2 regions of the Lysinibacillus sp. 1 U-2021 genome follow, and region 2 is predicted to be linked to the other one. Evidence: riboswitches for the same ligand, from Rfam matches in the RefSeq annotation. Region 2 holds a riboswitch; the other holds the start of a gene.

What was found. Region 2 has a riboswitch for FMN ahead of ribE (riboflavin synthase). Riboswitches for the same ligand answer to the same signal wherever they lie in the genome.
Region 1: another riboswitch for FMN. It lies ahead of QH639_RS22815 (ECF transporter S component); the one in region 2 lies ahead of ribE (riboflavin synthase).

What each region holds. Positions count from the first base shown of each region.
Region 1 covers NZ_CP123966.1:4,273,629-4,289,153, reverse strand. The annotation lists gene resA (thiol-disulfide oxidoreductase ResA) at 1-427, shown strand, start outside; gene resB (cytochrome c biogenesis protein ResB) at 434-2,110, shown strand; gene ccsB (c-type cytochrome biogenesis protein CcsB) at 2,107-3,288, shown strand; gene QH639_RS22835 (response regulator transcription factor) at 3,403-4,119, shown strand; gene QH639_RS22830 (ATP-binding protein) at 4,112-5,887, shown strand; gene sigX (RNA polymerase sigma factor SigX) at 5,966-6,499, shown strand; gene QH639_RS22820 (RNA polymerase subunit sigma) at 6,496-7,782, shown strand; FMN riboswitch at 7,926-8,111, shown strand; gene QH639_RS22815 (ECF transporter S component) at 8,326-8,913, shown strand; gene QH639_RS22810 (sodium-dependent transporter) at 9,116-10,462, shown strand; gene QH639_RS22805 (STAS domain-containing protein) at 11,052-11,438, opposite strand; gene QH639_RS22800 (methyl-accepting chemotaxis protein) at 11,477-13,174, opposite strand; gene QH639_RS22795 (ATP-binding protein) at 13,203-13,622, opposite strand; gene QH639_RS22790 (SpoIIE family protein phosphatase) at 13,629-14,762, opposite strand; gene glnA (type I glutamate--ammonia ligase) at 15,347-15,525, shown strand, end outside.
Region 2 covers NZ_CP123966.1:387,665-403,189, reverse strand. The annotation lists gene pgeF (peptidoglycan editing factor PgeF) at 1-738, opposite strand, end outside; gene QH639_RS02165 (transmembrane-type terpene cyclase) at 897-1,526, shown strand; gene QH639_RS02160 (CAP domain-containing protein) at 1,756-2,364, shown strand; gene QH639_RS02155 (VanW family protein) at 2,666-3,646, shown strand; gene QH639_RS02150 (methyl-accepting chemotaxis protein) at 3,744-4,568, shown strand; gene QH639_RS02145 (HAD-IA family hydrolase) at 4,615-5,232, opposite strand; gene QH639_RS02140 (YibE/F family protein) at 5,474-6,250, opposite strand; gene QH639_RS02135 (YibE/F family protein) at 6,247-7,371, opposite strand; FMN riboswitch at 7,593-7,718, shown strand; FMN riboswitch at 7,834-7,959, shown strand; gene ribE (riboflavin synthase) at 8,159-8,797, shown strand; gene ribB (3,4-dihydroxy-2-butanone-4-phosphate synthase) at 8,822-9,451, shown strand; gene ribH (6,7-dimethyl-8-ribityllumazine synthase) at 9,467-9,949, shown strand; gene QH639_RS02115 (spore germination protein) at 10,087-11,526, shown strand; gene QH639_RS02110 (SopA family protein) at 11,938-13,518, opposite strand; gene QH639_RS02105 (hypothetical protein) at 13,817-14,050, opposite strand; gene QH639_RS02100 (helix-turn-helix domain-containing protein) at 14,279-14,479, shown strand; gene QH639_RS02095 (hypothetical protein) at 14,798-15,151, opposite strand; gene QH639_RS02090 (hypothetical protein) at 15,163-15,525, opposite strand, start outside.

The DNA of each region.
Region 1 (15,525 bases), 1.1 Mb from region 2:
AGCAGTAGGCTCTGAGGCACCTGACTTCACGTTAGTAGATTTAAACGGTGAAAAACATAAATTGTCGGATTATAAAGGGCAAGGGGTATTTTTAAATTTCTGGGGAACTTGGTGTAAGCCTTGTGAGAAGGAAATGCCCGCAATGGACAATCAGTATCAAGAATTTAAAGATCACGGTGTACAAACATTAGCTGTCAATATTGCTCAAACAGATTTTGAAGTACAGAATTTTGTCGATCGATATGGGTTGTCATTTCCAGTAGTTATCGACAAAACAAAAAGTGTTATGACTGCTTATAATGTAGGACAATTACCTGCAACAGTGTTAATTGATCCAGAAGGCAAAGTGGCCAAAATTATTACAGGTGAAATGACGGAGAAAGATATTGCTTCGTACATGGAATTAGTGAAGCCAAATAAGGAGTAAATGACGATGGAAAAAATCATTTGTGCTTGTGGTCATAGTAATCCATACGGCACGAAGCTTTGTGAGAAATGTGGTCGTCCTTTAACCGAAGAAGAAAAACAAAATAAAGTTGTTGATATGCGCTATGATGGTATGGCCATTCGCTCCAAAACATATAACAAATCATTTGTTGATAAAATATGGAATTTCTTCTCAAGTGTTAAAGTTGGTATATCCTTAATTATTATCACATTAATTGCTGCTTCAGTCGGAACATTACTACCGCAAGAGTTTTACGTAAAAGCTTCTGATATGGAGAAGGGGGCTTATTACGCAGACGTATATGGTACATTCGGTAAAATCTATTATACGTTGGGGCTTTCGGATTTATATAGCTCATGGTGGTTCCAGATTTTAGTTGGTATGCTAGCAGTTTCAATTATAGTGGCAAGTCTTGACCGAGGCATTCCACTTTATAAATCATTAAAGAATCAACGTGTTAAAAGACATGAAAGCTTTATGAAGCGTCAGCGCATTGTTGCAGAAGGACAAGTGTCAGCGAGTGCGGAGGAAACGCTTGATAAAGTGGCTCAAAAAATGACTGAGATGAAGTATTCTGTTCGTCGAGATGGTAGCGCTCTCTTAGCTGAAAAAGGACGCTTTTCTCGTTACGGTCCGTACATAAACCATGTAGGTCTCATCATTTTTTTAGGTGGGGTCATGCTACGTCTAGTTCCAGGCTTCTATGTTGATGAATCGATATGGGTGCGTGAAGGTGAAACACGAGCTATCACTGGAATGGAAGGCTATTTCATTGAAAACCGTGACTTTATTTTAGAAACACATGATAATACACCTCAAGGTGAGCAAGTTAAACAGGGTGTGAATGTAGTGGCTAAAAACTTCCAGACCGATATTACACTTTACAAGCAACCTGAAGATGCATTGCCTGGGGATACGGAAAATCTAGAAAAAGTAAAAGACTATTCTATTCGTGTAAACCATCCTTTGAAAGAAGATGGCTTTGCCCTTTACCAGATGGATTATCGTCTAAATGAATTAAAACAGATGAACTTTGAATTAATTAATAAGACGACAGAGAAATCATTAGGTAAGGTAGAGATTGATTTAACAAATCCTAAAAAAGAATATGATTTAGGGAATGGTTCATCCGTTCAAATTCTTGTCTATACACCTGATTTTGATGGATTTGAAAATGGAGAACCTCAGACTAAAACGTCTATTCCAAATAATCCTGCATTTTTATTTAAAATGACTACACCAGAAACTCCTGAAGGAGAAGTAAGCTTTGTTGAAATTATGCAGCCTCCTTTAGAACCACTGGGTGAAAATAAATACAGAATGAAATTTGCTAGTGCAGAGATGCGTGATATGTCAGGTATTACGGTGCGAAAAGATAGTACCATCCCTATTCTGTTTGTTGGTGGGGTCATCTTTATGATCGGTGTTGCCATTGGCTCTTACTGGAATCATCGTCGTTTATGGCTTCAAGTGGAGCCAGACGGCCGTGTGTTAATGGCTGCCCATGTCAACAAAAATATGTTCAGCATGAAAAAGGATTTAGATGCTGTTACAACATTTGCTGCATTGCCTCCGTATAAAGATCAGTTAGAGAAAGATGAGGCTAGCGAAGAGTCCACTACTGGTGGCATTAAAGAAAAGGAAGGTGACAACACCTTATGAGTTTGATTGACTTAAGTGGAAACTTACTATTTGTAGCGTTTATTGCTTATCTAGTTGCGACATTATTATTTGGTGGTTCAATTAAGCAAGGTAATGCTACTGGTAAAAATACTGGCAAATGGGGCAAGCTTGCCATTGTGGTTACTATAATTGGTTTCCTATCACAGCTTGGCTATTTTATTACGCGTTGGATATATACAGGACATGCGCCAGTAAGTAATATGTTCGAATTTACAACTGCCTTTGGTATGTTCATTGTCGGCGCGTTTATCTTAATTTATTTTATTTATCGTTTGACGGCACTTGGATTAGTGGCATTGCCTGTTGCGCTTTTGATTATTGCTTATGCAGCAATGTTCCCGAAAGAAGTAAGTCCTTTAGTGCCTTCATTACAAAGTCATTGGTTAACAATTCACGTTATTACAGCAGCATTAGGGCAATCTATTTTAGCCATTAGTGCTGTGGCAGGACTTATTTACTTATTAAAAGTAGTAGATTTAACAAAGCCCTCTAAACAACGTTTTTGGTTAGAAGCCGTTATGTACTGTCTTGTAGTCGTTGTTGGATTTGTCGCGGTAACATCTACATTTAGTGCGATGGATTACGAGTCTAGCTATAATTATGTGGATAAAGAAGGAACTACTCGTAAAATTATTTACAATTTACCTCCAGTATTCGGTATGAATGAATATGAAGTGATAGAAGAACATGGCATGTCGCCATTAGTAGAAATGCCAGCGTTAATTAATGCAAAAAAATTAACAACCGTTGTTTGGTCATTACTGGTAGGATCTGTGTTGTATTTATTAATTCGTTTAATTGCTCGCCGTCGAATTAGTGCCATTTTCCAACCACTTGTTAAACGTGTCAATTTACAATTACTTGATGAAATTGGTTATCGTTCAGTGCTGATTGGTTTCCCTGTATTCTCTCTTGGTGCTTTAATCTTTGCGATGATTTGGGCACAAATTGCTTGGAGTCGTTTCTGGGGTTGGGATCCAAAAGAAGTATGGGCTCTTATTACATGGTTATTCTATGCAGCATTCCTGCATTTACGTCTATCAAAAGGCTGGGAAGGTCGAAAATCTGCTTGGTTAGCACTAATTGGTTTTGGGATTATTTTATTCAACCTAATTGCTGTTAACTTAATTCTTGCAGGTTTACACTCCTACGCGTAACCTGTGAAGCAACAAGCCTTTTCGCTGTAGCGAAGAGGCTTTCTTTTCTTTTCAATATGTGTCACACCATGTACAATAGAAGTTAGAGAAAGATGGAAGAGAGGGATCGTGAAAGTGTCAGAAAATATTTCAGTATTAGTAGTAGATGACGAGGATCGTATTCGCCGCTTATTAAAAATGTATCTTGAGCGAGAAGGATACCTTGTTGACGAGGCCGAAAATGGAGAACAAGCGATCGAGAAATCTTTAGAAAAAGAGTATCACTGTATTTTACTTGATATTATGATGCCTGAAAAAGATGGGCTAGAAGTGTGTGCAGAAATTCGAGAGCGCGCAGCAACACCAATTATTTTATTAACTGCTAAAGGCGAAGAAGCGAACCGTGTACAAGGCTTTGAGCTTGGTGCAGATGACTATATCGTTAAACCATTTAGTCCTCGTGAGGTTGTGTTACGTGTGAAGGCTATTCTACGTCGTTCACAGGCTTTCTCACCAACGACTAATGCATCTTCTTCAAAAGATTTAGTGGTGTTCCAACACTTAATGATTGATCATGATGCACACCGTGTGACTGCAGAGGGCATTGAGGTTAATTTAACACCGAAAGAGTATGAATTGCTGTACTTTTTAGCGAAATCGCCAGACAAAGTATTTGACCGTGAACAACTACTAAAAGAGGTATGGCATTATGACTTCTTTGGTGATTTACGTACAGTGGATACACATGTAAAACGTTTACGTGAAAAACTCAACCGAGTTTCTGAAAACGCTGCTAAAATGATTGTGACGGTTTGGGGCGTTGGATACAAATTTGAGGTTGTCAATGAATAGAATATGGAATAGTGTTGTCGGGAAGCTATGGGTAACCATATTGCTTCTCGTTTCATTTGTATTATTTGTTTTCACGGTATTAATGCTGGAATTTCTTCAAAATTACCATATGCAGCAAGCAGAAATTTCATTGCGACAAACAGCAGCAACAGTAGCAAGTATAGTAGATGACAATGAAACAGCCGAATCTACCTCGGAATTATTAAAAGATATTTTACCTACAGGGACCAATGCATTGATCGCTATCAGTCATGTTGAAGTGTCCTTTGCGATGCAAGAGGGTGTCAACAAAAAAGAAATACAAGATACTATTTTAGCCAATAAATCTTTTCATGAAGTGTTTCAATCAGATGAACCGATTATTAAAGAAATGATGATGCCTTCTTCAACTGATCAAGAAAAGATGGAATCTTATGTCGTACTTGGTTTTCCCCTAAATGTTGAAAATGCAGTACATGGAGCTGTCTTCATCTACCAAAGCCCAGATGCGTTACATAAAACGTCTAAGGAAACAACGAAAATTGTCTTTTTAGCAGCCTTCATTGCATTTGTGTTGACGACATTCTTCGCATTCTTCCTTTCTTCACGGATAACTTCGCCATTAAGAAAAATGCGTGAATTAGCTTTTGAAATTGCAAAAGGGAATTTTGAAGCGAAAATGCCCACTACTCAAAATGATGAAATTGGTCAGCTTGCCGTTGCCTTCAACCAAATGGGCCGTCAATTAAAGCATAATTTAGAGGTTATCAATCAAGAAAACGAACAGCTTTCTAATATTTTGACATCTATGACAGATGCAGTGATAACATTTAATCGGGATCGTACAATATTATTAAGTAATCCACCAGCTGAACGTCTAATGCAAAAATGGTTTGTGAATAAAGGCTCACAAAGTGCAAAACCTATTCCGCCAGAGCTGTATCATATGCTTGATCATGTACTGATGTTTGAGGATAAACTAGAAGAGGAAATTGAAATGGATGGCAGCTATTATACATTTACCATTAGTCCTCTTTATAGTGGAGAAATGATACGTGGTGCTGTCGCTGTTATTCGTGATATGACTGAACAGCATCGCTTAGAAAAACTAAGATCGGATTTTATTGCCAATGTCTCTCATGAGCTTCGGACACCGATTGCCATGCTCCAAGGTTACTCAGAAGCATTAATGGATGACGATTTTATTCAGGATCAGGAAGAGCGAAATGAGATTACCAAAATTATTTATGATGAATCGAAGCGAATGGGTCGCCTTGTGACAGATCTATTAGATTTGGCACGCATGGAATCAGGGCATATGACGCTTTATAAAGATGAATTACCAATTAATTCTACATTCGAACGTATTACACAAAAGTTTGCACAGGTAGCAAAAGAAAAGCATGTTCGTCTGTTGTTTGAAAGTGAATTTAATGACGAGGCCATGATTAATATAGATGAGGATCGCATTGAACAAGTGCTTACAAATTTAGTCGACAATGCCCTGAGACATACAGATGAAGGGTCTGTAACTGTGAAAATAGAGCAGGAGCCGACATTTGCTAAAATATCTGTTCAAGATACAGGACATGGCATTCCTCAAGAGGACTTACCCTATGTCTTTGAACGTTTTTATAAAGCCGATAAGGCACGTACTCGTTCCAAGGGTGGAACTGGTCTTGGCTTAGCCATTGCTAGAAATATTGTGAAGGCTCACTCAGGTAATATAATGGTAGACAGTGTGTTGAAAGAGGGTACGACCTTCACGTTTTATTTACCGTTCGATTAATAACAAGTATTGCTATTAATTGGCTGTAACTTCTATGAATGTAAGACGACAAATATTATAGAACGGGGGTGGAGTGCTTTGAATGACTCCGTGTTCCATCGACTATACGATGCATATCACCAAGACGTGTTTCAGTTTTTAATATATTTAGTAAAAAACCGTACACTTGCCGAAGATTTAGCACATGAAGTTTATGTACGAGTGTTGCGCTCATACGATCAATTTGCAGGCAATAGTAGTGAGAAAACTTGGCTATTTGCTATTGCTAAAAATGTAGCGATTGATCATTTTAGAAAGCAAGCTGTACGTCAAAAGCATTCACATGATTTCTTTGACTGGGAAACGGAACAGCTCCATTCAACCACACCATCACCGGAAGATATGCTACAGGCCAGTGATGAATTTATGCAGGTAGAATCAGCACTTGAAAACTGTACAGGCGATCAAAAAATGGTTATTATTATGCGCTATTTTCAAGATTTATCGATTGCAGAAACAGCGCAAATACTAGATTGGACAGAAGCTAAGGTAAAAACGACCCAGCATCGAGCCATTAAATTTTTAAGGCAACAGCTACAGCCGATTAGAGAACAGGAGGCGAAACGGCAATGACGCATAAGCCATTTGATGATGAACAGCTTGAACATGTCTTGAACAATGCCCCTAAGCTTTCTGACCGCCGTTCAAAAGAAGAAATATTAAATCGGTTAATGGCAGATGCTCGCTTGCAGGATAATAGTCACCTTCAAGAAGCGATACAACAACCTATAGAGAATGAAGAAGCACAACAAGAAAGTAAACCTTTAATTCAAGATGAACGACCATCACGATTTAAGTTCCGTAAAATGCCGATTTTTACGAGTGTAGCAGCAGTTTTCGCGATAACGGTACTCGTTGGCTTCATGTTGATGAATAATGACGCTAGCCAAAAAGATTTAGCTAGTACGCCAGAAACGGCTAATTACTCTACGTTACAGGAAGATCGTTCTGCCAATGAGGCAGCTACCCAGGATGAGGCACTTCAATCCAGTATTGTATCGGAGCATGAGCGTCTGTTATCTTTACGGTCATCTGTCTATGAGGAAGATGTGAAAGATGCTGTCGTATTTCGTATTGGTTTGGCAGGACGCGATGCAGAAAGTGTTCCAATGACATATGTGATACCAAATGAGCGTGTAGCAACTGATTTTGGAACAGAAAAACCTTCTACCTTACAGATGTATGAAAAATATGCTCCTCAAATAGATGAAGAAGCCAAAGGGTTTACGGATTATCATCCATTTAAAGGTGAACTGAAGGAGAAGGAAGACAAGCTTGTCCACGTTTTACCAAAGGACAATGACTATGATATTGCATCAGCTACCGTTAATGAGTACAAAGGGACTTTAGAGGATACCTTCTCGGATTCTGAATATACGGAAGTTGAGATTCAAAATGAAGATGGCACACCTTATGAGTTTTCTCAAGAGGGTGAGCCAAGTCAAGCCATGTCATTAACAAACGCCAAGCATTTTAATTATTACTTATACCAAGATGAGAATGGGGCAGAATATCTGTCACCAGATTTCCGTCAAACATTTGCTAATGTTACAGAAGCACTTACACTAATGAAAAACAAAAATGATGATGTTTATGTAACAGTGGTTCCTGAAAACGTAACATATACCGTGAAAGAGGAAGCGGAAGGTGTAGTCGTAACATTCGACATTCCCTTAGATTTAGCATCGATGGAGCCAATTCGCGCTACCCAATTGATTGAAGCGATGATGTTAACTGCTGCTAGCTTTGACCAACAATTACGCTTAGATAATGTGGTCCAAGAAAGTTGGGAAGGATTCGATTTAAAAAATTATTTGCCAAAGCCTGTGGGGCCAAATAAACAATATATGCCTTAGGCAGAATCAAAAATGGAGCATTCCTGTAACATGGAATGCTCCATTTTTACAATACATACAAATCTAATCGGATTTTTTTAAGCAGAACTGTTTACTTTTTCTTGATAATTAATTATAGTAAGGTTGTAGTATAAAATAATATGATTCATCTTCGGGGCAGGGTGAAAATCCCGACCGGCGGTAATAGAGTGGTGAACCGTTAATGTTTCCATTAACTCGAATGGTTTATGCTTCGCTCTTCAGCCCGCGACCTGTGCAAATTTATTTGCATGGCTGACTTGGTGTGATTCCGAGGCCGACAGTTAAAGTCTGGATGGGAGAAGATGGAGGTACGATCGTCATTCATTGTTATGAAATAAACTATAAACGAGCGCTTTTTTGTATGGCTTTTTAAACGGTGCTCAAAAATAGTTTAAATTGACGCTTATTCGTCATGCCTTTCTCCCTTGTGCTCTTCATGCATAAGGGTTTTTTGTGCTAACATTGAAAGATCGTCACCTTTCTTCTTGCGAGATTGAATCAGCAAAGAGGAGAGAGTTTTCTATGAAGAAAAATGTTAAACTTCAATCGTTTATTACGATTGGCATGCTGAGCAGTATTTCGTTTTTATTAATGCTTTTTAATTTTCCAATTCCACCATTTCCAGCATTCTTGGAAGTCGACTTTAGTGATATGCCTGCATTAATAGCAGCCATCACAATGGGGCCTGTAGCTGGTATTTTAGTAGAATTATTTAAAAATGTATTGGATTGGATTTTCTCTGGAACGCCAACAGGTGTGCCAGTAGGTCATATTGCCAACTTTGCAACAGGTATTTTATTTATTTTGCCAGTAAGCCTTATTTTTAATCGCTTTAAAACAATTGCTGGTCTTGTTGGAGGTTTAGCGACAGGAACAGTCGTAATGGCAGTAGGCATGAGTATTTTAAACTACGCTGTATTTTTACCGATGTACACATACTTCTTAGGAATGGAACCTGTTGTAGGTGACTCACTTTATAAAATGATTATCGCTGGGATTTTACCATTTAACATTGTAAAAGGTATTTTATTAACGGCTATTATGGCGTTTTTATTTACTACTATGCGCAAGTGGATCGACCGCCAGCGTTCTATCTATATAACAAAATAATTTTTACTAACCTCGGGTGAACATACCTGAGGTTTTTTTGGTGGAAGGAATGATGGATAGAGAAAGGTGTGAAGAATAATAAATATAGAAAAAAGTAATAGGGTAAAACAGCTAACTAGTACTTTATAAGTATAATCTAGTCGAAAGCTATATTTTCATGTAAAATAGAGAAGAGTTTAGAATGTTTGAGGAGTTTGAAGAGATGAGTGGAAAAAAAGGACAGTGGTCTAGTAAATTAGGTTTTATTTTAGCATCAGCTGGTGCGGCGATCGGACTAGGAGCAATTTGGAAACTTCCCTATGTAACGGGACAAAGTGGTGGAGGAGCATTTTTCCTTATCTTTGTGTTATTTACCTTGTTAATAGGACTACCAATGTTATTGTCCGAGTATGTGTTAGGACGTGGTACACAATCCGAGGCTGTAACAGCGTATAAAAAAATTGCCCCAACTAAGCCAGGCTGGGCTTGGATTGGTCGAATGGGCGTGCTAGGCTGTTTTTTATTATTAACTTTTTATAGCGTAGTCGGAGGTTGGATCTTTATTTATAGCGGGCTAGGTGTAGCTGGCGCGGTAATTGATCCAGCAGTAGATCCAGCTGAATTATTTGGAAAAATTATAGGCACGCCATGGATTACACTAGTTGGTCTAGTGTTGTTTACATTAGCCAACGTACTTGTGATTTCATTAGGTGTACAAAATGGGATTGAAAAAGCCAATAAATGGATGATGCCGTTACTTTTCATAATGTTCATTGTCCTTGTTGTGCGTGCTGTTACATTAGATGGGGCAATGGAAGGGGTAAAATTCTTCTTATGGCCTGATTTCTCGAATATTACGGGTAAGGCATTATTAGAAGCCCTCGGGCAATCGTTCTTTGGGTTAGCAGTTGGCTTTTCTTGTCTAGTTACATATAGCTCTTATCTAAAAAAAGATGTCAGTCTTCCGAATTCAGCAGGTTCTGTAGTGTTGTTAACCGTGCTCGTTTCATTTTTAGCAGGTTTAGCGATTTTCCCTGTTGTGTTCGCCTTTGATTTAGAGCCAGCAGCGGGTCCAGGTTTGCTATTTATGGTACTACCAACAGCATTTAGTCAAATGCCATTCGGTGAAGTGTTTTTAGCCATGTTTTTATTGCTATTTTTATTTGCTACATTAACGTCATCATTTAGTTTATATGAGATTATCGTCGCAGCATTTATGGAGCATAGTCAGAAATCCCGTCCCATGTGGACACTTATACTTGGTATAGTCGTATTTATTGCAGCTATTCCAGCAGCGCTTTCTTCGAGTGTTTTATCGGATATAATGATTTTCGAGAAAAGTATCTTTGATGCAACCGATTTTTTAGTGTCGAATATCATGCTTCCGCTAGGGAATTTATTCATTGCTATTTTTATTGCCTATGTAGTAGATAAAGAATTTGTGAAGAGAGAATTGCTAACGGGTAGTCAAATGGGACAAGGGTATTATTCGACATATCGTATGTTAATGCTAGTTGTTGTACCGTTTATCATTCTAGTTGTGTTTGTTAATATGCTACTGCAGTATTAAAGAAAAAGAAAAGGGTGTATTCCGTAATAGGAAATACACCTTTTCTTAGTGTTACAAAACAAAACAAAACAGTCAATTGAAAGGTAGAAATGGATTTCTGTTGCTGGCTGCATGCTTTTCTATGGACGAGCGCCGAACTGCTTCCGCTCCATGTAGGGGCTCGCCTGTCTAGTTATCCCATGGAAGTCAAATACCTTCCACTTCAATCCAAAAAACTAATCTTTTTAGCGAAGGTTTTATAAAGTATAAGAGTTCATTACTCTTTATGAAGAGGTGTTGTCACTCAGCACTTCACTTCACTTCACCACATTGAAAATAAGAGCCTATCTCCTCTAAGAATACAGATAATGGGTAGATTTGATCGCTATGCTACTATGAGGTAAAGCCTGCTTTGTAGAATGGTTGATAGCGTCACTCCTATGGGATTTAACGGCTCATCGGACGCCCTCCTGGAAAGGACGTTGGCAGAACGGAAATCAACCTCTCGCCTTGTAAAGTTACTATTTCTACCGTTGACATCTTCTTTTTTAACAACATAAAAAGGTGTATTCCGTTAATAGGAATACACCTTTTATTATGCTTATAGAGATTAATAATCGTTAAGTGATAGTTCACCTAGCCAATCTTCTTTAATAATCTTCCTTGCTTGTTCTTCACTTTCGGCAATAGGGAATACTTTATCAACCTGTGAAATAGCGAATAAGTTGCGAATGAAATCATCGACGACAATAATGGCGATTTTCTTATCTTTTACAGACACCTTCTTAGCAAAATTAACGATCATCCCGAATCCAGTACTATCAATATTTGTTACCCTTTGCATATCGATAATGTATCCGTGTTTTGTGTCTAAGCTAAGTGTTTGCAGCTCTGACTTTATTTCTTCAATCATCCCGTATTCTAAATCGCCTGTAAACGCAATCACAATATAATCAGCCTTTGTGTCAATATTCATTGCAATTTTCTTCTGATTCATCCTATAGCGCCTCCATTTTTCTTTTCTTGTTTGGGGATTTATTCAAACTTAAATTTATTCACTTCATTTTGTAATTTATCAGCAATTGATGATAACTCATCTGAGCTTTGTGTAATTTCGGCAACAGTCGCATATTGCTCTTCTGAGGTTGCGGCAATCTCTTCTGTAGCTGCTGCAGCGTCCTCGATGATGCGAGAAATATCTTGAATGGCTTGTTGCACATCTAGGGAGTTGTCGTTAACATGTGTAAATGCCACTTTCATTTGTTCGACACCTTCTTCAGTTTCGACCACTTTCTCCACGATTTCTTTTAAGGCACTTCCACCTTTATTAATGATCGTTACTTGCTCCTCAACAGCTAGTAAATTACTTTCCATTGTCCGTACAGTCACAGAAGTTTCCGCTTGGATATCATTAATAAGATTAGTAATTTGTCCAGCTGCTAAACTTGACTGTTCAGCTAACTGACGAACCTCTGATGCAACGACAGCAAAACCTTTTCCTTGATCACCTGCTCGTGCCGCCTCGATGGCCGCATTGAGTGCTAACAGATTTGTTTGTTCTGCGATGCCAGTAATAACGGTAATAATACCACCAATTTCTTCTGAGCGCTTTCCTAATTTTTGGATAGAATCAGTTGCATAAGACACTGTTTTCGTAACATCACTTAGATGCATAATCGCTTCGGTGATGGCTTCTTCTCCTTTACGTGCGATATGAGTGGACTCGATAGCACTGTTTAAAGTGATTTCGGCTTTTTGTAAGCTCTTTGATACTTCCTCAATCGTTTTTTGCATCATTGAAACTATTCGTTCAGCCTGATCAGATTGAGTGGTAGTACCAACGGCGATTTCATTCATTGTTAGTGCAATCTGATTAGATGCTTCGCTTGTTTGATGAGATGATTCTGCCAAAGTGTGTGACGACTTTGCAATTTGATGTGCACTACCAGCCACAATCTTTATCGTCTCTGTTAAATGATTTTTCATACTACTAAATGCACGTGCTAATTCAGCGATTTCGTCTTTGCCTTTAGGGTTTAACAGTTTAACATTTAAATTTAGGTCTGCTAGTTCCTTGGCATTGGTACTTAGAATGTTAATAGGATTAACAATTTGCTTTTGTAAGAACCAACTAATTCCTCCGATCATTACAATGGCGATCACTAAGGAAATCGCTACATTCTCCAGTGCAGATTTTGTGGCAATGCCTATATAAGGAGCGGTAGGGACAGCGGTTGCCCATACACCGATAACCTCGCCTTGACTATTTACAATCGGATCATAGGCTGCTTGATGCAAACTTCCTAAGACATTGGCAGAACCGATAAAGCGTTTTTTTTCTCCCAGTACAACAGTAGCAACCTCGTCAGAAACCTTTGTATTTAAAGCGCGTTGACCATTATCCACTATATTGGTACTTATACGCGTATCGTTTTGAAAGATGGATACAGCATTTCCATTTGTGAGTTCTCCAACTTTATCAGCTACCTCAAAGTTTTCTACCATATTGATATCGCCCTTATAGAGTTGGTTGTTTTTAATGGACCATTCTCCAGGATATTTAGCGTCTAAATATTCATAGCTCAACTGTATATCTGATAAAAGCTTTGTATCAGCACTTTCTAATAGATTGTTCTTGGCAACAAAAAAATTGACTCCTGCTAAAAGGGAAGTAAGTAAAATAATACAACCAAATATAAGCAGATTCATTTTCTTTCGTATAGATAACTTCATTAAAACGCCCCCAATTTTACGTTTACTTTTATAGATGAATCTTTTTGGAAATACCAACTAAAAATTTTGTTTCAGAAATATTTTCGAACCAAATATGGTCGACCATATTTTTGACAAAAAATAACCCGCGTCCACGATCAGCATAATCAAGTTTGTCTAAATCGAATTGAAGAACTTTGTCCCAGTCCTTTTCGTCAATGCCTTTTGCTTCGTCAGTGACTGTTATTTTTATTTCTTCGTTTGATGGAGTTACATGTATTTGAATCTCCTTTTGAGCGGGTATATCAATTTTTCCCATAGCCTCTACGGCATTGATGACTAGTTCATGAACAACAAATCTTAACTCTCGTTTATAAGGTAGATTATATAAATCTGTATAATTCTCCATAACTTGATCAATAAAGGCTATAGCTTGTGTATCAGGATTTACATTGAGTGTGAATTCCATCTTCAATCACCTACCCTTTAATGTAATTGTTATTGAAACGACTGTGATGTCATCGCTGTAATCATTATCAAATAAATTGTACTTTTGAGAAAATTTTTGTAGTGCATAGCTGTTATCCTGTGAAGCATAAGTGTAGAAAAAGTCCATATCAATTGAGTTTTGCTCGTTCAATGTTAATAATCCATCCGTATAAAGAATAATACGATGCCAGCCTGATAAAGGTATTGTTTTTTTATTTATTTGAATAGTAGGGAATAGTCCGAGGATAGGCGTATTCGCTGGGAGGAAGACTGTTTCTCCATATTTTCCAAATAAAAAGCCAGAAGGGTGAGCCGCATTCACATAGTGCAAAGTGCCGTTTTTTGTATCGAGAAGTATGTAGATTGCTGTCATTAAAAAACGGTCCATATCTTCATCAGAAAATAGCTCGTAAATTTGGCGGTTAAGTTCTTGGATTACGGCTACTGGATCAATTAACTTAGTAATTATTCCTTTTAATAATGATCTGATGGACATAGTAACGAGTGATGCAGCTATGCCATGCCCCATTGCATCGTACAGAAGAATGGCGGTTAAATGGTCATTAATCTTAAACCAGCAGTACATGTCACCTCCTAGTGTATTGGATGTTACATAAAGACCATCAACCTGTATTTGCTCAAGATTTAATGGAGGAGATAGTGCATTCTTTTGGAATTTTTTTGCAATAAACAAATCTTTTTGAATCATACTTTCTTGCTGCTTTCGAAGTTTGGCTTCCCTCTGATATTTTAAGGCTACTTGAATTCGAGTCTTAAAATGAGTAAAATCAAACGGCTTTAAAATAAAGTCGAAAATGCCTGCTTCAAAAATCCTATCGATTGTTATGTTTTTTTCGTAGGTAGTAGATAGTAGGATAGGGACATCTATCCAATTTTTAAGTGCATGAATGTGCTGACAAATTTCCTCGCAATTGCTGAGTGTCATTTTCGTGTCAAGTACGATTAATTCCAGCTCATCTTTCAAAGCTGAATCTACTAAATAGTTCATTGCTGCTTCCGTTGTTGAAAAGCAATGAATATTGGGGATGCTGATACGATGAAAATACTTTTGCAGACGTAGCACATCATTACTTACGCTGCCAATAATTAATACTGACATGCCTACTTAATTCACCGCCTTATGTATCTATAACTAAATATTTCCTGGAAGCCAACATAATGATTTCTAACCATAATTATATACTCCGTATTTACTTATAATATGAATAAATTAAAATTCTAATTTGCTATAAATTTACCAATAAATATCGCATTATACAAGGCTTTTGTGATATAAAGTAAAACTTAATCAATAGGATTTTTGACATCTTGGTTCTTGGATAGGGTTCACGGGTTATCTTTTTAACGATGTTCTTGATATATCTCCATTTGATGCATGTAGAAGTAGTGAATGCTTCGTCTCGTCATGATATAGGCTGTTTATTTTTAGAATGACGAAGAATTTTTATAAGACTAAAGGCCTTTTGTAGAAAGTGGTAGTTTTGCCCTTTTTTAAAGATGAAAGATCTCGCTATTTGAGATGGAAATAGGGTAAGAAAAATTAATCTAAAATAAGGATTAATATATTCGATAAAAGGCATGTCATAAAACCTTACATACACATTGCTTATTCTTCAAAAATAATGTATTTTTAGAACAGTTATAAAAAACGTGTTAATAAAAATTACATTGGAGTGGTGAAGAATGAAACATTATACCAAAGAAGATATTATACGCCGAGTGAAGGAAGAAAATGTGAAATTTATTCGCCTACAATTTACAGATATTTTAGGGACAATCAAAAATGTGGAAGTTCCTGTCAGTCAATTAGGAAAAGCGCTTGATAATAAAGTGATGTTTGACGGCTCTTCAATCGAGGGTTT
Region 2 (15,525 bases):
TAAATGTCTTCCAGCTTGTTTATCTTGACGATAAGAAAAGCCATCGGGACTAAGGAATGTACAGGTTTCATCAATTTGTATTTGATTCACTGGAATACCCGCAAGCTCACATTGCTTCTTGACTGTCTGCTGATTATCAATGTGGTATTTTTTCGTTTCTGCATTGTAATACATAAATTCTTCGGCATAACCAAGACTGTGAAATTTTTCATATACATCTGCGTCTACCTCAAATTTCTGCTGACTCAGTGCCATACCGATTTGAACATGAAAGTCCTCAGGTCGACATTGTTCTTCATTCATAAGATGCTGAAACAGTTTGGGTGTTATTTCTTTGACGGTTCCTTGCCATCCCGAATGAATCACACCGACAAGTCCATTCACAGCATTATAAAAAATAACGGGCACGCAATCTGCTGTAAAACTACATAATAGTAAGTTAGGCTCAACTGTATAAAGCGCGTCTGTATTCTTCACCGCTGTATCCATTTGTGCCGCTCCTCGTCCTTGATCAGCTAATGTGACTTTATGAAAGTTCGCACTATGTGTTTGCTCTGTACAAATAAAATTTTGTAAATCACAGTTCAATGTCACAGCTAAATGCTGACGATTGTTAATGATAGCTTGAACATCATGGCAACTATGCAAAGCCATATTATTGTGTTCTACTTCCATCTCATCTTTTAAGGTCGTTCCTGCGATAAATTGCTCATTCTCTATATACATTTTTATTTTCATTTAATCACCTCGTTTTACTATATAGGATCGCTTGTGGAATGTATAGGTTGCCGTTTTTTACTATTTAGCTACTCCTTTACCCGTCTATCAAACTTTTAGACATAAAGAATCAATTTCCTCATATAGTAGAAGGAATGCTAGAGAGGGGGAGAGCGTGAATGTTGAGTGAACAAGACATATTATTCATTTGCCAAGTAGGAATGGGTCTTTTTTGGATTTTTACATATATACTTGTTATTTACAAAGGATGGCAAGATAAAACCTATGGCATGCCTATGGTTGCTATTTGTGCCAATATTTCATGGGAATTTATCTTTGCTTTTTTCTACCCACAAAATGACCTGCAACGCTATATTACGCTGATTTGGTTTGTATTGGATGTCTTTATTTTGATGCAATTTTTACGTTATGCGCCAAATGAATATCGAAAGATGCTATCAAAAAAGCTATTGTATTTCTCCTTTTTGATCACGTTAATCTTTAGCATGCTGATCATTTTAGGTATAGTCTATGAATTTCAAGATTTTGAAGGAAAGTACGTAGCATTCTTTCAAAATCTTATGATGTCAGGTCTATTTATTGCTTTACTCTTGCAAAGAGGGAATTTAGCTGGTCAATCCATGGGGATAGCAGTTTGTAAGATGGTGGGTACATTATTTGCAGCGGTAGGCTTTTATCTATACTTCCGCACACCTTTAATTACCGTTATTTCTGTAGCAACGCTCTTTTATGATTGGCTCTATATTCTCTTAATTTATCGATTACAGCGTAAGCAATTAGCAAAATAGGATTTTGTGCAGCAATTGATCACTGAATCTATTAGTAATGTATGCCAATTACAAAGATATTGCAACTTGATGACAATTCCAATGGGAAAGAATAGCGAGAGAAAGGGCTTTAACTAAACATATGGCGAGCTTGTCATACAATTGTAAAAATCCTTCCAAATATTTTGTGATGATTATGGCTCAAAAACTATTTACGATAATGGTAGAGCAATTAGGAAGGGTGATTAACATGTTTAAAAAAATAAAAAAAGTAGCACTAGCTTCAGTAGTAGCAACTTCATTATTAGTGCCAGTTGCGGCAATGGCCGCCGAATCCTATACAGTGACATCTGGTGATACGCTATGGAAAATAGCATTAAAAACAGAAACGGGTGTACAGGAATTAATTGATGCCAACCCACAACTCGCTAACCCAAATCAAATTTCTCCAGGTCAAAAAATTAATGTCCCTGTAAAAGAACAGGCAACAGTTGAACAAGAGGTTGTGAAACTTGTCAATGCAGAACGGGCAAAAGCAGGTCTTCCAGCATTGCAAGAAGATTGGGAGCTATCAAGGGTTGCTAAATATAAGTCGCAAGATATGCAGGATAAAAATTACTTTGACCACACAAGTCCAACGTATGGTACACCTTTTACCATGATGAAAAACTTCGGTATTACGTATAAATCTGCTGGTGAAAATATCGCGAAGGGCCAACGCTCCGCACAGGAAGTTGTAACGGCCTGGATGAACAGTGAAGGACACCGTGCCAATATCCTTAATAAAAGCTACACACATATTGGTGTAGGCTTTGTACAGGAAGGTAATTACTGGACACAAATGTTTATTCAAAAATAAAAAAAGAAAGAGTATCTATTGGCTTTTGTGATAGCTAGTAGATGCTCTTTTTCGCGTTAAATTCTAAAGTATACCGTATTGGAAGCGTATATTACTTCTTCTAGAATTAATCCTCCTAAATCATTAAAAGGTTAATTAACTACAAGAATACACATCAAACTATCTTTAGATATGTCAGGCTAAGGATAATGTAGCCTGTTTTTGCTATCTTGACAAATAAAAATAACCAAAAAACAACACACTATGAGCAATAGACGAATAAGATGTCTCTGTAGTATGAAGATAGAGGTGGTGTTTATGGTTGAAAAAGAAGTGGTTAGCTACATGTTGCGTTATCTGTATGACGGGTCTCGTAGGTTGTGAAAAAACAGCAGTCCCTGATAACAAGCTAGAACAAAAAATTCAACAACGTGAGGAAATACAGCAACCTGTTACATATGAACAAGAACAAATGATTGATCCTATTGTAGAGGTTGTTGATCCAACTACGAGTAAGGTACTTAAAACAATATCTCCAAAGGAATTTGGCTTCGATACGGACCCACAAGCCTATCAAAAGCATATCGAACAATTAGCAAGGGAATGGGCGAGAGGAACGGACATATCAAATGGCTATGATCAGCGTATGATGCTTGATCGATTGGATGAAAACGGGCAAGTGATCAAGGGGAAGCCGCAAATCATTTTAAAGGAAAGTGAGCTAGTGGAGCGTATTATCGAAGCTTCTGCGACTGGCGGTCAGGTAGAAATGCCGCTCTATATAACAGAAAGTGGCTATTATTTTGAGGATCTTCCTTTATTAGAGGAAGTGGTTGTTGCATCTTATACAACTTATTTCAATCGTGCTGATTTAGGCAGAAATAAAAATATTGAGCTCTCTGCTAGAGCCATTCATAATGTGATTGTAGGCAGTGGCGATTATTTTTCTTTTAATACAATTGTGGGTCCAAGAGATGAGGCAAATGGCTATCAACCCGCACCTGAAATTATTAATAAGAAGGTAGTCATGGGAATTGGTGGTGGAATCTGTCAAACTTCTTCAACCTTGTTTAATGCAGTAGACCAAATTCCCGTCAAATATGTTGAGCGCCATCATCATTCGTTAGATGTAGGATATGTCCCAAAAGGAAGAGATGCTACGGTTTCTTATGATACGTTAGATTTTAGGTTTCAAAACTCAAATGATGTACCATTTTTAATTAAGGCAAGTTATGGAGAGAATTCTCTAACAATTGAAATTCGAACGGCAGAAAAATATGTAGAATTATTGAAAAAACCATAATGTTGTAAGGAGACACCACTGGACGTTGGTGTCTTTTTTCGGATCGCATGATATAGTTAAATTGATACAATTCAGAAAATTTTAGGGGGAAAAGACAATGCATCCTAAACTACAAGCAACGATTGATTCGATTGATTTATACCAAGCAACTTACCCAGAGGATGCTTGTGTCATCGTGGCAGATACGGAAAAAGTGCTTGCCTACAAACCAGGAAAAAAGGTTGACTTAAAAGTTGGGGTTGGTGACCCAGTACATAAATATCGAGGTACAGCAACAGAAATAGCGTTAAGTTCAGGAAAATTTGTGAAAGAGGAGCGTAGCGCAGAAGGTTTTGGTATGGCCTATATCGCCTCTGCCCAGCCTATTTTTGAAGGAGGACGTATTATTGGCGTAGTAAGTGCCATTATTTCGAACGAAAAAATGGATAGTATGCGTCTATTGGCAACTGAGCTTTCGAGTGCCGTAGAAGAAATGACAGCTACAAATGATGGATTAGCCACTGCCAGTAAGGATGTATCCAATCGTTTGGAAGAGCTATCTAATTTCGCGGAATCGATGACAGGCGATATTGAACAAATTAATGTGATTGTCCATTTAGTAAAAGATTTAGCTATGAAATCGAGAATTCTTGGTCTAAACGCATCGATAGAAGCAGCACGTTCAGGTGAGCATGGGCGTGGCTTTGCGGTGGTCGCTTCTGAAATACAAAAAATGTCCCAGAGTAGCACAGAAAGTGCTGATAGCATAACTGTGCAACTAGAAAATATTAAACAATCCATCGATCAGGTCAATGCATCAACAAATCAAATTGCTGCGTTTACACAGCAGTTTGCTGCGAGTATGCATGAATTAACAGATGCCTACAAAGGGGTTAATAGTACAGCAGAAAAGCTAATGCAAATTAGTGACATCAAAGGATAGGCATATAAAAAGGATAATAGACAAGTGCTATTATCCTTTTTCATGATTAAATGATCTCTAAAATTTCCTGCGGTGTTGAGACACTGTATTCAGGTTCGTCATTTTGCACGACTTCTTTGGCATCATAGCCCCATTCCACCCAAATAATTGGTATACCGGCTTTCTTACAAGCAACAATATCCCTTTGCTCGTCTCCAATGTATACGACGTCAGACGAGTCGACATTCGCTTCCTTTAAAAACTTTTTCATTACTTTGTCCTTACTAAAAATGCGGTTGGAGCAAAGTACATCTGCTACACAATGAATACCGTTCATTTTAAGAAATTCTAAAATATTCTCTTTAGAGTTTGAGGAAATAATCAGGATTTTATAGCCTCTTTTATCAATCTCTATTAATAGTTCCTTCATTCCATCGAAAAGATGCACATCATTTAATGATTGACGATACAATTTATAAAATTGCGGTAAAATCATAGGTAACTTATACATTGGGAAGTCGAATAATTTACTGCGTTCTGAAATTGATAATTTTTTTAATGTATCAATTTCCTTCAATTCAATGCCTTTAAATTTATATTTTTGGGCTAAAGTATTCCATGCTGATGCAAACACAGCAGTAGAATCTGCAAGCGTCCCATCAAAATCAAAGATAATATGCTTCATTGCAAACTTTCTCCTTTTTCATCTCGTTGTATTGACGTTCTATGCTAAAAAATGTTACATGGAATGGGCAATCTAGTATTCTTGAAATAACAACCATTTTGAGCGTACGTAAACATCTTATGGTAAATATTATCAGAAAATACGGCGATTGCAATGAAAATGGTACAACAAAAGGAGGTGTCTTAAAAGTCCATTGAGACACCTCGGCTTTATTGTGTTTTATGATAGGTACTGGTAATTATTATAAAAGTTTTTCTGTTTTTTCGCGTGTTCGAATTAAATAAAAGGCATTGATGCAGGCGGCAATCGGAATAATCAATGCAATGCCGATTCCTGCACAAAAAATGGTTGTCATTTCGGCACTAAAAACCTTGGAGTTAACAATTTCCCCAATCGAATAGGAGAGATCCTTGAACCAGATTAATAAGCTTAAATAGCCACCAAAGAAAGCAAAAAATAACGTATTAGTATCGGTTCCTAATATATCTCTTCCTATACTTAAGCCAGCTGCAAATAGTTTTTTTCTACTCATCGAAGGATTGCGATAAAAAATCTCATGCATAGAGGTAGCGATGGAAATGGCTACATCCATAATGGCACCTATCGTACTCATAATGATGACTGATGCACCTATCTGCACAAAATTAACACCGACGTAGAGAGAAAAGATGCTGATTTCTTCAGTTGATTCTTCGCCAAACCCTTGGATCATCGACTTTTCCGTTACAAAGGTAATAAAGAGTAGTAACACAACTATCGTTATCATCGTCGAGATAAAGGCTGTAATGGTTTTACTGTTTGTTTTATTGATATAGAAAAGACTAATACAGCTAATGACCGTACAGGCAATAAACGTCAAGATGATAGGGCTATTTTTAGGGTTTGTCATTAAAAAAATGGTGACAAAGAGCACACCAAAGTTTAGGAATAAAGAAAGAAATGAGCGTATCCCCTGTCTACCGCCGACAAGTACCATTAACACGCATAATATAACTGCTAATAAGACGACAACATTCATCCTCGAACCCTCTTTCGATTAATAAAAAATATAGCGGTATACTGACTGATAGGAATCGTAAGGACAACACCAATACCCCCTGCTAAGGCACGGGCTAATTCTAAAGAAAGATTTAAGGACAATGTAAGCCCTAATGTGGAAGAATTTTTTAAATAGAGAATAATCATAGGTATGGAGCCGCAAAGGTAGGCAAAGAATAAGATACTTGTAATGGTACCCATAATATCTTTACCGATTTCATGTCCCGAAGATTTCAGAGCCTTGACAGAGATTGTAGGATCTTGCTCGTACAAAGTAAAAATTGAGGAAGCCATTGTAATAGAAACATCCATTACTGCCCCGAGTGAGCCAATAAATAAACCTGCCATAAAGACGGTACGATAGGGACGTGTTAAAAATTGCATTTCTTCATAACGAAGACCATTTTCACCTGTCAACCACATTACAATAGAGCTTATGATAAGCGCTATAACAGTGCCTAAAAGTGTGGACACGATGGCTACATATGTTTTTGTATGCAATCCACTAATAAGTAGTAGCGAAATAATCGTAAATAGCAGGGCGCAAATGCCGCTGACTAATAACAGGCTTACGCCCCCATGCTTCACATAAAGATCTAATGCGAATGATAGAATCACAGCATTGACACTCAAACTAATGATAGAAAATAAGCCTTGTCTTTTACCTACAATAAGTAGGGCAAAAATAAAAATCCATGCAATCATTACCATGGTTTGATCTCGTTTTAAATCGAGAATGGTTCCTGTTAAAACTGATTGTGTTGTGCGATCATCTACCGTGACAAAGATTTCATTGCCTACATGATATTCTTGATCAAAAGCACCAGACGAAGAATAGTCATTCGTCAAATGAATGGATTGCCCCTTATGCTGACCATTTTTGATAATGGCCATCATCTCCTGTGTAAACAAAAAATCCTCATTTTCATACATATCTGTCATCGGTTCGGATTCTATTACATCCACTTGCGTTATTTCTGCTATCGGTCGATCATAAAATTGTTCGTTATGACTTACGAAAACAATCGAAACCCCACAACAGAGTGCTAATAGGGCATAGAAAACAGCTTGTTTAAAAGGTATATTTTTTAAAAATGTCAAATTAATGACCTCCAAACGGCCTAGACTGAATAGTCACTTGTAAAGGAACGTTTTGTTGATTAAGAAGTTCCATAAACAGGTTAAATGACATCATTTTATTAACATCTTTTACATTTTTCAAGTCTCGTCAGAGCTGTTTAAAATTTATGCTTCGAAAAAAATTTAAAAAGAAGGATGGATAATATAATAAAATAGTGTTATCGTAAGACTAGCTAAATAAAAATATTCTTCGGGGTAGGGTGAAATTCCCGATCGGCGGTGATGAAGCAATTCAAAGTCCGTGAGCGCAAGCTGATTTGGTGCAAATCCAAAACCGACAGTTACAGTCTGGATGGGAGAAGGGTAAAAATGCGAACTTTTTAAATTGATTCTAATTTAGAAGGTTTATTTGACTATGCATTTACTACAAATCTTCCCAATCATCTTGTGGGAAGTTTTTTTATTTAGCACAATTGAATAGAAGATGTTCTTCGGGGTAGGGTGAAATTCCCAATCGGCGGTGATGAAGCAATTCAAAGTCCGTGAGCGCAAGCTGATTTGGTGCAAATCCAAAACCGACAGTGATAGTCTGGATGGGAGAAGAACGAATGAGATGACAGTCTATGAAAAATTTGTTTTCAAATAGGCTTATTTGTTGATGTCTTATACTCCCAAAACCCCTTTGATGTAAAGGGGTTTTTATTTTTTATTGCTAACGAGAGAAGGGAGAAGGATAAGGCACAAAAACAGATGGATAAACTGTAAAAGTAAAGGATAGAAGTGCTAATAAAGTAGAGTAGGTGATGGAATGTTTACAGGACTTGTAGAGGATATTGGTATCATAAAAGCCGTGCAAAGCGATCGGGACAGTATGAAAATTACGGTGCAATCAGCCAAGATAACAGAGGATGTCAAGCTTGGTGACAGTATAGCGGTCAATGGAGTTTGTTTAACGGTGACAAATTTCACACAACAGCAGCTTACGATGGATGTTATGCCTGAAACAGTCAAAGCAACAAATCTACAGCAGCTGGCAATAGGTGATTCTGTTAATTTGGAGCGTGCCATGCCTGCTAATGGGCGATTTGGTGGCCATTTTGTTGCTGGTCATGTTGATGGAGTCGGCAAAATTTTGCGAAAACGTCCAGTAGCAAACGCCGTTTATATTGATATCGAAATATCAGAGGAACTAACCAACTTCTGTATTCCAAAGGGTTCCATAACAATTGATGGCACAAGCTTAACCCTTTTTCATGTTGAAGCCAAGAGTGTCACAATTTCACTTATTCCTCATACTTACAAAGAAACCGTTTTAGGTATGAAGAGGGTTGGAGCAATCGTTAATATCGAAACCGATTTAGTTGGAAAATACATTATAGGGCAATTAAAAAAGGGGCAAACAACGCCAGCTATTACAAGAGATTATTTAGCACAACATGGTTTTTAAATCACAGAATAGGAGTTGATCATCGTGCTACATTCAATTGAAGAAGCCATAGAGGATTTAAGGCAGGGCAATATGATTGTGGTGGTTGATGATGAGGATCGAGAAAATGAAGGAGATCTTCTGGCACTCGCTGAATTCATCACACCAGCAACAATCAACTTTATGGCAACCAATGGTAGAGGTTTAATTTGTACGCCGATTTCACAGCAGCTTGCACAAAAGCTAGATTTATATCCAATGGTTCAGCACAATACAGATAACCATCAAACCGCATTTACGGTAAGTATCGATCATGTAGAAACAACGACAGGGATTAGCGCCTTTGAGCGTGCGCTAACGATACAAAGGATGGTAGAAAAGCAAGCTAAGCCGACTGATTTTCGTCGACCAGGCCATATTTTTCCGTTGATTGCGAAAGAGCAAGGCGTGCTGGAACGGAGAGGACACACGGAGGCCACTATTGATCTAGCGAAGCTTTGTCATAGCGTACCTGCAGGTGTTATTTGCGAAATTATGGGTGATGATGGGCACATGCTTCGGTTTGAAGAACTAACAAATTACGCTGCACATCATGGCTTAAAAATGATCTCGATAGAAGCATTGGTTGCTTATCGTCAACAATTATCCACTAATAAAACTAAAATTTCTATGTAAAAAGGAGAAGGAACAATGGGTCAAACATTTGAAGCACAATTAATTGGAACGGATTTGAAAATTGCAGTAGTAGTGGGTCGTTTTAATGAGTTTATTACTAGCAAATTATTGGATGGGGCAATGGATGGTTTAACTCGTCATGGGGTTAATTCTGCATCTATTGATGTTGCATGGGTGCCAGGAGCTTTTGAAGTTCCTTTTATAGCGAAACAACTGGCAGAAACCAAGAAATATGATGCTATTATTGGTTTAGGTACTGTTATTCGTGGCTCTACAACACACTATGACTATGTTTGTAATGAATCGGCAAAAGGCATTGCCAATGTGTCATTGTCAACGAATGTACCTGTTATTTTTGGAATTGTTACTACCGAAAATATTGAACAGGCAATTGAACGTGCAGGAACGAAATCTGGTAATAAAGGCTATGATGCTGCAATGTCTGCAATTGAGATGGCAAATCTAAAGAAAATGATTGGATCAGGACAATTTGAATAGTCGTCACAACATTTGTTTCTTTGAATATTTTGAACAACCATGGGAAAAATATGCTTAAGTGTATTTATTGAAGGTGATTGTTTCATAAATGTACTAATCTTGAGCTGGCTCAGTAGGAGATGAGAAGTATTTCATCAATGGAACAAATTAATTTGAAAATGTTGAAATCACTATTTCAACGCTCTGCTGATGTGATTTTCCAACAATATAATTTTCAGCAATATACAGTACATTTGATAACTTGTGATGCAATGGTCAATGAGCAAATACTTCAAACTGTGGTTGTTCAACGTGTTCAATCTTTGTTAAGCAATGTCACTGAGGACATGCTAGAAGAAGAAATTGAACAGCATTTACACATTCCCTATTTACAAAAGATTTTATCGAAAGAGGATGCGGTAACTAGGGTCTATAAAGGCCATGTTTTACTGTATTTTGAAGAAAATCAATTACTTTATTCTAGTGATATTTCAAAAAGACCCAATCGAGAGCCTGGGGAAACAACATTAGAACTAGTAGTAAAGGGACCTAGAGATGACTTTATTGAAGATGTTTTTATTAATATTGCTTTATTAAGAAAGCGATTACCGACTAATTCTTTTAGTATAGAGACATTAGAAATTGGTAAGCGTTCTAAAACAACCGTAGCCATACTATATATGGAAGACATTGTGAATTTAAATATGCTGGAACAAATTCGACTTCAATTACAAAAAATTGATACGGATATTGTTATCAATGGCGACTTATTAATGGAAAAAATTGAAAAGACAGCGACAATTCTTCCAAGACATGATTATACAGGAAGACCTGATTTTGCTATGCAGGCCTTAATTAGAGGAAGAATACTCTTAATGATTGATGGTGTGTCCTATGCCATAATTACACCTGCGAATATTATGTTGCTCTTTAAATCAGCAGAGGATAATGAGTACCCACTCATTGTTAGCTCGATGGAACGATTACTCAGAATTGTCGGGATATTAATAAGTATGCTACTGCCAGGTTTTTGGCTTGCATTGACGACATATCATCAAGAACAGCTTCCATTTTTACTACTGGCAACGGTTGTCGAATCGAGAACGGGATTGCCTTTCCCAACCATTCTAGAAATTTTAATGATGCTATTTATGTTTGAATTGTTTCGTGAAGCCAACTTACGTCTTCCGAGTGCCGTCAGTGGCTCCGTTAGTGTGGTAGGAGGACTAATTATTGGGGATGCAGCGATTAAAGCAGGTGTTACAAGCCCCTCAATGATTGTTGTGATTGCCATTTCTAGTATCGCTGCATTTACATTGGTCAATCAATCCTTTGTGACGGCTATGAGTATTTTTCGATTAATCATTATTATGGCTTCGGCATTTTTTGGTTTATTTGGTTTTTTTATATCCGTGTTTTTCATCCTTTTATACACTGCGAATATGAGAGTCTTGGGAGTGCCGTACGTAAACTTTAGTGCCGATTTTGAAAAGGGCAATATACGTAAGTCCCTATTGCGACTATCTCCAAAGGGCTATAGTAAACGACCTACCTTTCTAAAGCCGCAAGATCAAACACGGACTTCAAGTAAAAAATAAGCATATTGTGATGAGATCAGGTATTGTTGATACCTGATCTTTTTTTGATACCTTTGCTTTAGTGGTTTTTTTAATTTTCCATTTAAATAGGAAATGAGACATAAAAAGTTATTACTTATCTTTTTAGTTTACTTTCTTGTCAAGGATTATTAAACTATTTGTTACAGTGTGTAATTTTGGGTATGAATAAAATAAAAATTGATTTTGTGTTTTAATTTATGTAGGATATACAAGCAATGTTTGCTTTACAAACAAAAAATATAAGTGATCTAATGCGCAACAAAAACGCAACAATCGCATGAAGTGGTAAACCGCTGTTGAACCTTACGCTTTGCCGATGCCCGTGCTGGCGAGGACAACCGTAGGGGGATGACCGCCCATGATGCCAGGAACGGTGATGTTTTCCTTTACTTAAATACCTATATTCTTTATACGAGTAGCTCGCCAACTCGCAGTAAAAATTGGGAAAAGCGCATATATACCATGAGATTTGGAGCTAAAAAGTGTTTCCTGAGTAAGATTAATAGGCAACATCTTATGTCTGGATTTATAGATACACGTGGAATTCCAATTGGTATCTTTTGTAGGATTCAACATATCATGTAAGCGCTGGGAGCTTACCACCATAACTGGCCCATCATCGACAGAGGAGAACAGGATAAAGATATTATCGTTTCGTGTTAATTCATTCGTGTTAAAGGTTCTTAAATTATCTTCAGTTTCTATAAATATAGGTGAAACATCATCACTACGAATCCACTCTTTATAAAGATGCCAGGCATTTGCTTTGATCATATCATCCGTTGATCGTAAGGCCTGATCGATAAGTTGGATAAAAAAATTGTTATTTTTATCAATCAGCCATTTATTCATATTAAATCTGTTAATAAAATCGATCATTTGTTGGGTATCGAAATTCACCTTACTGAATCGATTTTGACGCATAAAATTATCGAACTTGTTATCTTCATCAGAATGGATATAACTACGTATAATGGGATCTTTTATATAAGGACAATGGCTAAATATTTTCTTCATATTCTCAATAAAGTTTTTATTAACAATATTAAGAATTTTTAATTGCATTACCAGTTTTACTGCCAGAACGGATTTCAATATCGCTGGTTCATCTGGCAATGTATCAATCATTTTTATAATGTTATTGATATAATCATCGAGATCTTCATTTCCAAATATATCTGAGTAATCAATAGATAATACCATTAGTTGTGTAACGCTGTCTTTAAAATTCCCTGTCGATATTCGCACATGATCAAACATAACAGCTGTCAAATTCGATTTAATAAATGATATTTCTTTGTCAGAAAGAAATTCTGCTCTGGTGAAGTGCGAAGCATAAAGATAACAATTATCGAAGTTTGAATTTCTAATCTGACATTCGCGAAAATTACTATGAGTAAGCTGGCTCCGCGAGAAGTCAACTGTATCAAGAATATTTTTGCTAAAATCGACACATTCACCACTCGCTTTGATAAAAATCACATTGTGTAAACGTCGACATTTAAATATGACATTATCAACTGTTGCAGTAGTAAAATTGCAATCCCCAATTTCTTTACATTCGAATGTTACATGTTGTAGATTAGATGATAAAAAAGACACCTTCGATATAACGTCACCTTTAAAATGACAACTTGTTAAATCCAAATCAGACAGGTCGATATACCCCTGCGCGTCTTTATCCATCAGAAAATCACAAGCACATTCTATTTCTTCATTTCTATAGAATTTTACACTTATAGTATCATTACTAATTGAGACTTCACGAAACATATTTATTGCATGATTTTTTTCGTTCCGTTGTTTTATATTTAAAAAAATATTGCTGATATAAATAAAGTTTTCTCGATTTAACCCTGGCACCCCATTAAAATTACGTAGTAAATCAAGATCGACTATATTATTTCCTTGCACCACACCATGTTTTATCAAAGAGTTATTGCCGTCAAACTTTGAGATATGACCTAACATAAAACCTCTGCATTACAGAAATGAAATAACTGGAAAAAGTAGCCTGAGCGTCCAGACACTACCGGCGAAAGGAAAAGAATCTCTGATAAGGCATTGAGATAATGCACATTCTTAGTGAAGAAGAAATGAAGTACTATAAAAAATCGCTCATATCCCTGGAATGAAGCATAAAAAAAGGTGCGCCAGGAGACGCACCAGTTGTTGCAAAATCAGCACTGTGGGGCGTAATTACCCCTTGCCTTTTACACTGCTGATAAAGGTGGAACGGGCAGATGTCGATCCCAGGCGTTCAGCTTCATCAAAGCGTATTTAACAGATTTTTAGGTTTTACAGCATTTTTCACTGCTTTGGTCGTTGCTTGCGCAGCCTTTTTCACGACTGGTAGTACTTGTTTCTTCACTACCTGCTTCGTCTGTTTGACAGCGGTCTTTACCTGTTGCTTGGCTTTCGAAACAGCCGCCTTTGTTTTTTTCACAACCTTTTTCGTGGTCAGAACAGCTTTTTTAATTGCCTTTTTCGCCCGTTTAACCAATTTACTCTTGGATAAACTATTTTTTAGCTTCCGTGCCTTGGTAAAGAATTTACCCCACTTCTTCTTTTTCTTCTTTCCGTTACATAAATTGAGATTAACGTAACGCTTAGACGCTATTTTTAGTATAAGTTCATTGTATGCGGCTTTAGCGATATACTCAACCCCTTTACCGATACAAATTTATTGTGTATCGTAAAAGGTAATATGAATAATAGGAAGGGAAATATCATGCCAATATCAATCAAACTAAAGGAAATCTTGAAACAACGTGACCTTTCACAACGTGAGTTAGCACGAATGACAGGACTACGACCAAATACAATCAGCCATCTTTGTTCAGACAATGTGGACAGGGTTTATCTATCAACATTAGAAACAGTATGCAAAGTGTTAGACATCGACATTCAGGAGTTAATCGAGGTGGAGTAGCCTCTCGCTCTAGTAATCGTTATATGTACGTAAAAGTTGCGAAAAATTTAAAGGCAGGGAGAAGCGAAGGTATGGCTTTGGAGAATAGAAATGGTGGTAACTGATGATATTATGGTTATTTGCTTAACAAAATAAAGAGTAAATAGGACATACTTTTTAAAGGTATTGTACGTACTATATAATTCGTAAAAACTTAATATGAGGCTTACAGGAGTTACTCATATTCTCTGCATAACAATTGAACTATTCGACACTGGGTATCCCCACCAACAAAAAAGAAACCTTGATAGGCTCATGAACCAAATCAAGGTTCTTTTATTATTCTTTTTCAATTAGTATAGTATTACAAACAACTTCTACATTTAAAGGCGGCATAAAAATATTACATTTTAATATATCTTCTCCATCAATCTGTACATCTGTAATCTCAACATCTTGAATAAAATAAGGAATTTGAGTTTTCGATAACTCTTTTAAGGGTTTCAATCTATCATCAACACTTGTTACAAATGAGAATTTCGAACATCCAGTAAAAAGTAAGATTACATTAAAATCTGTGTCTTCAAATACAATTCTAAGTTCATCTCCAAAAAAACTGGACTCCATTTGCAGTACTCTAGCATCCCAATAATGCAGTTCTTCAATTTCATTTAGTATTTTCTGAGCATTCAAGTTACTCCACCTCACTTTTTATATGGAATATGAGCATCCGGGCTTTTTCTATCCACAACGTTTAGGTTTACATCAAGCGGATTACCACTTTCATCAAAAATATGAACATGGTCATACTTTGTAACTTTGTCAGGAGGGTCAATTTTCATCCGGACATTTCCATTAGCATCTCTAATATGAACAAAACCGTTATTCTCAGTGTATTTCCAGTTACTTGGTAACCCATCTAATATATCATTTTTAGTCATGTTAGGAATATTATCGGCATTAATTTTTCCTACAAAATTACCTACACCATTACCCGTACCCTTATCCTCGGCAGGCTTTTTATTCGAGCCATTTTGTGATGATTGGGTATTAGTAGTTTCGGACTT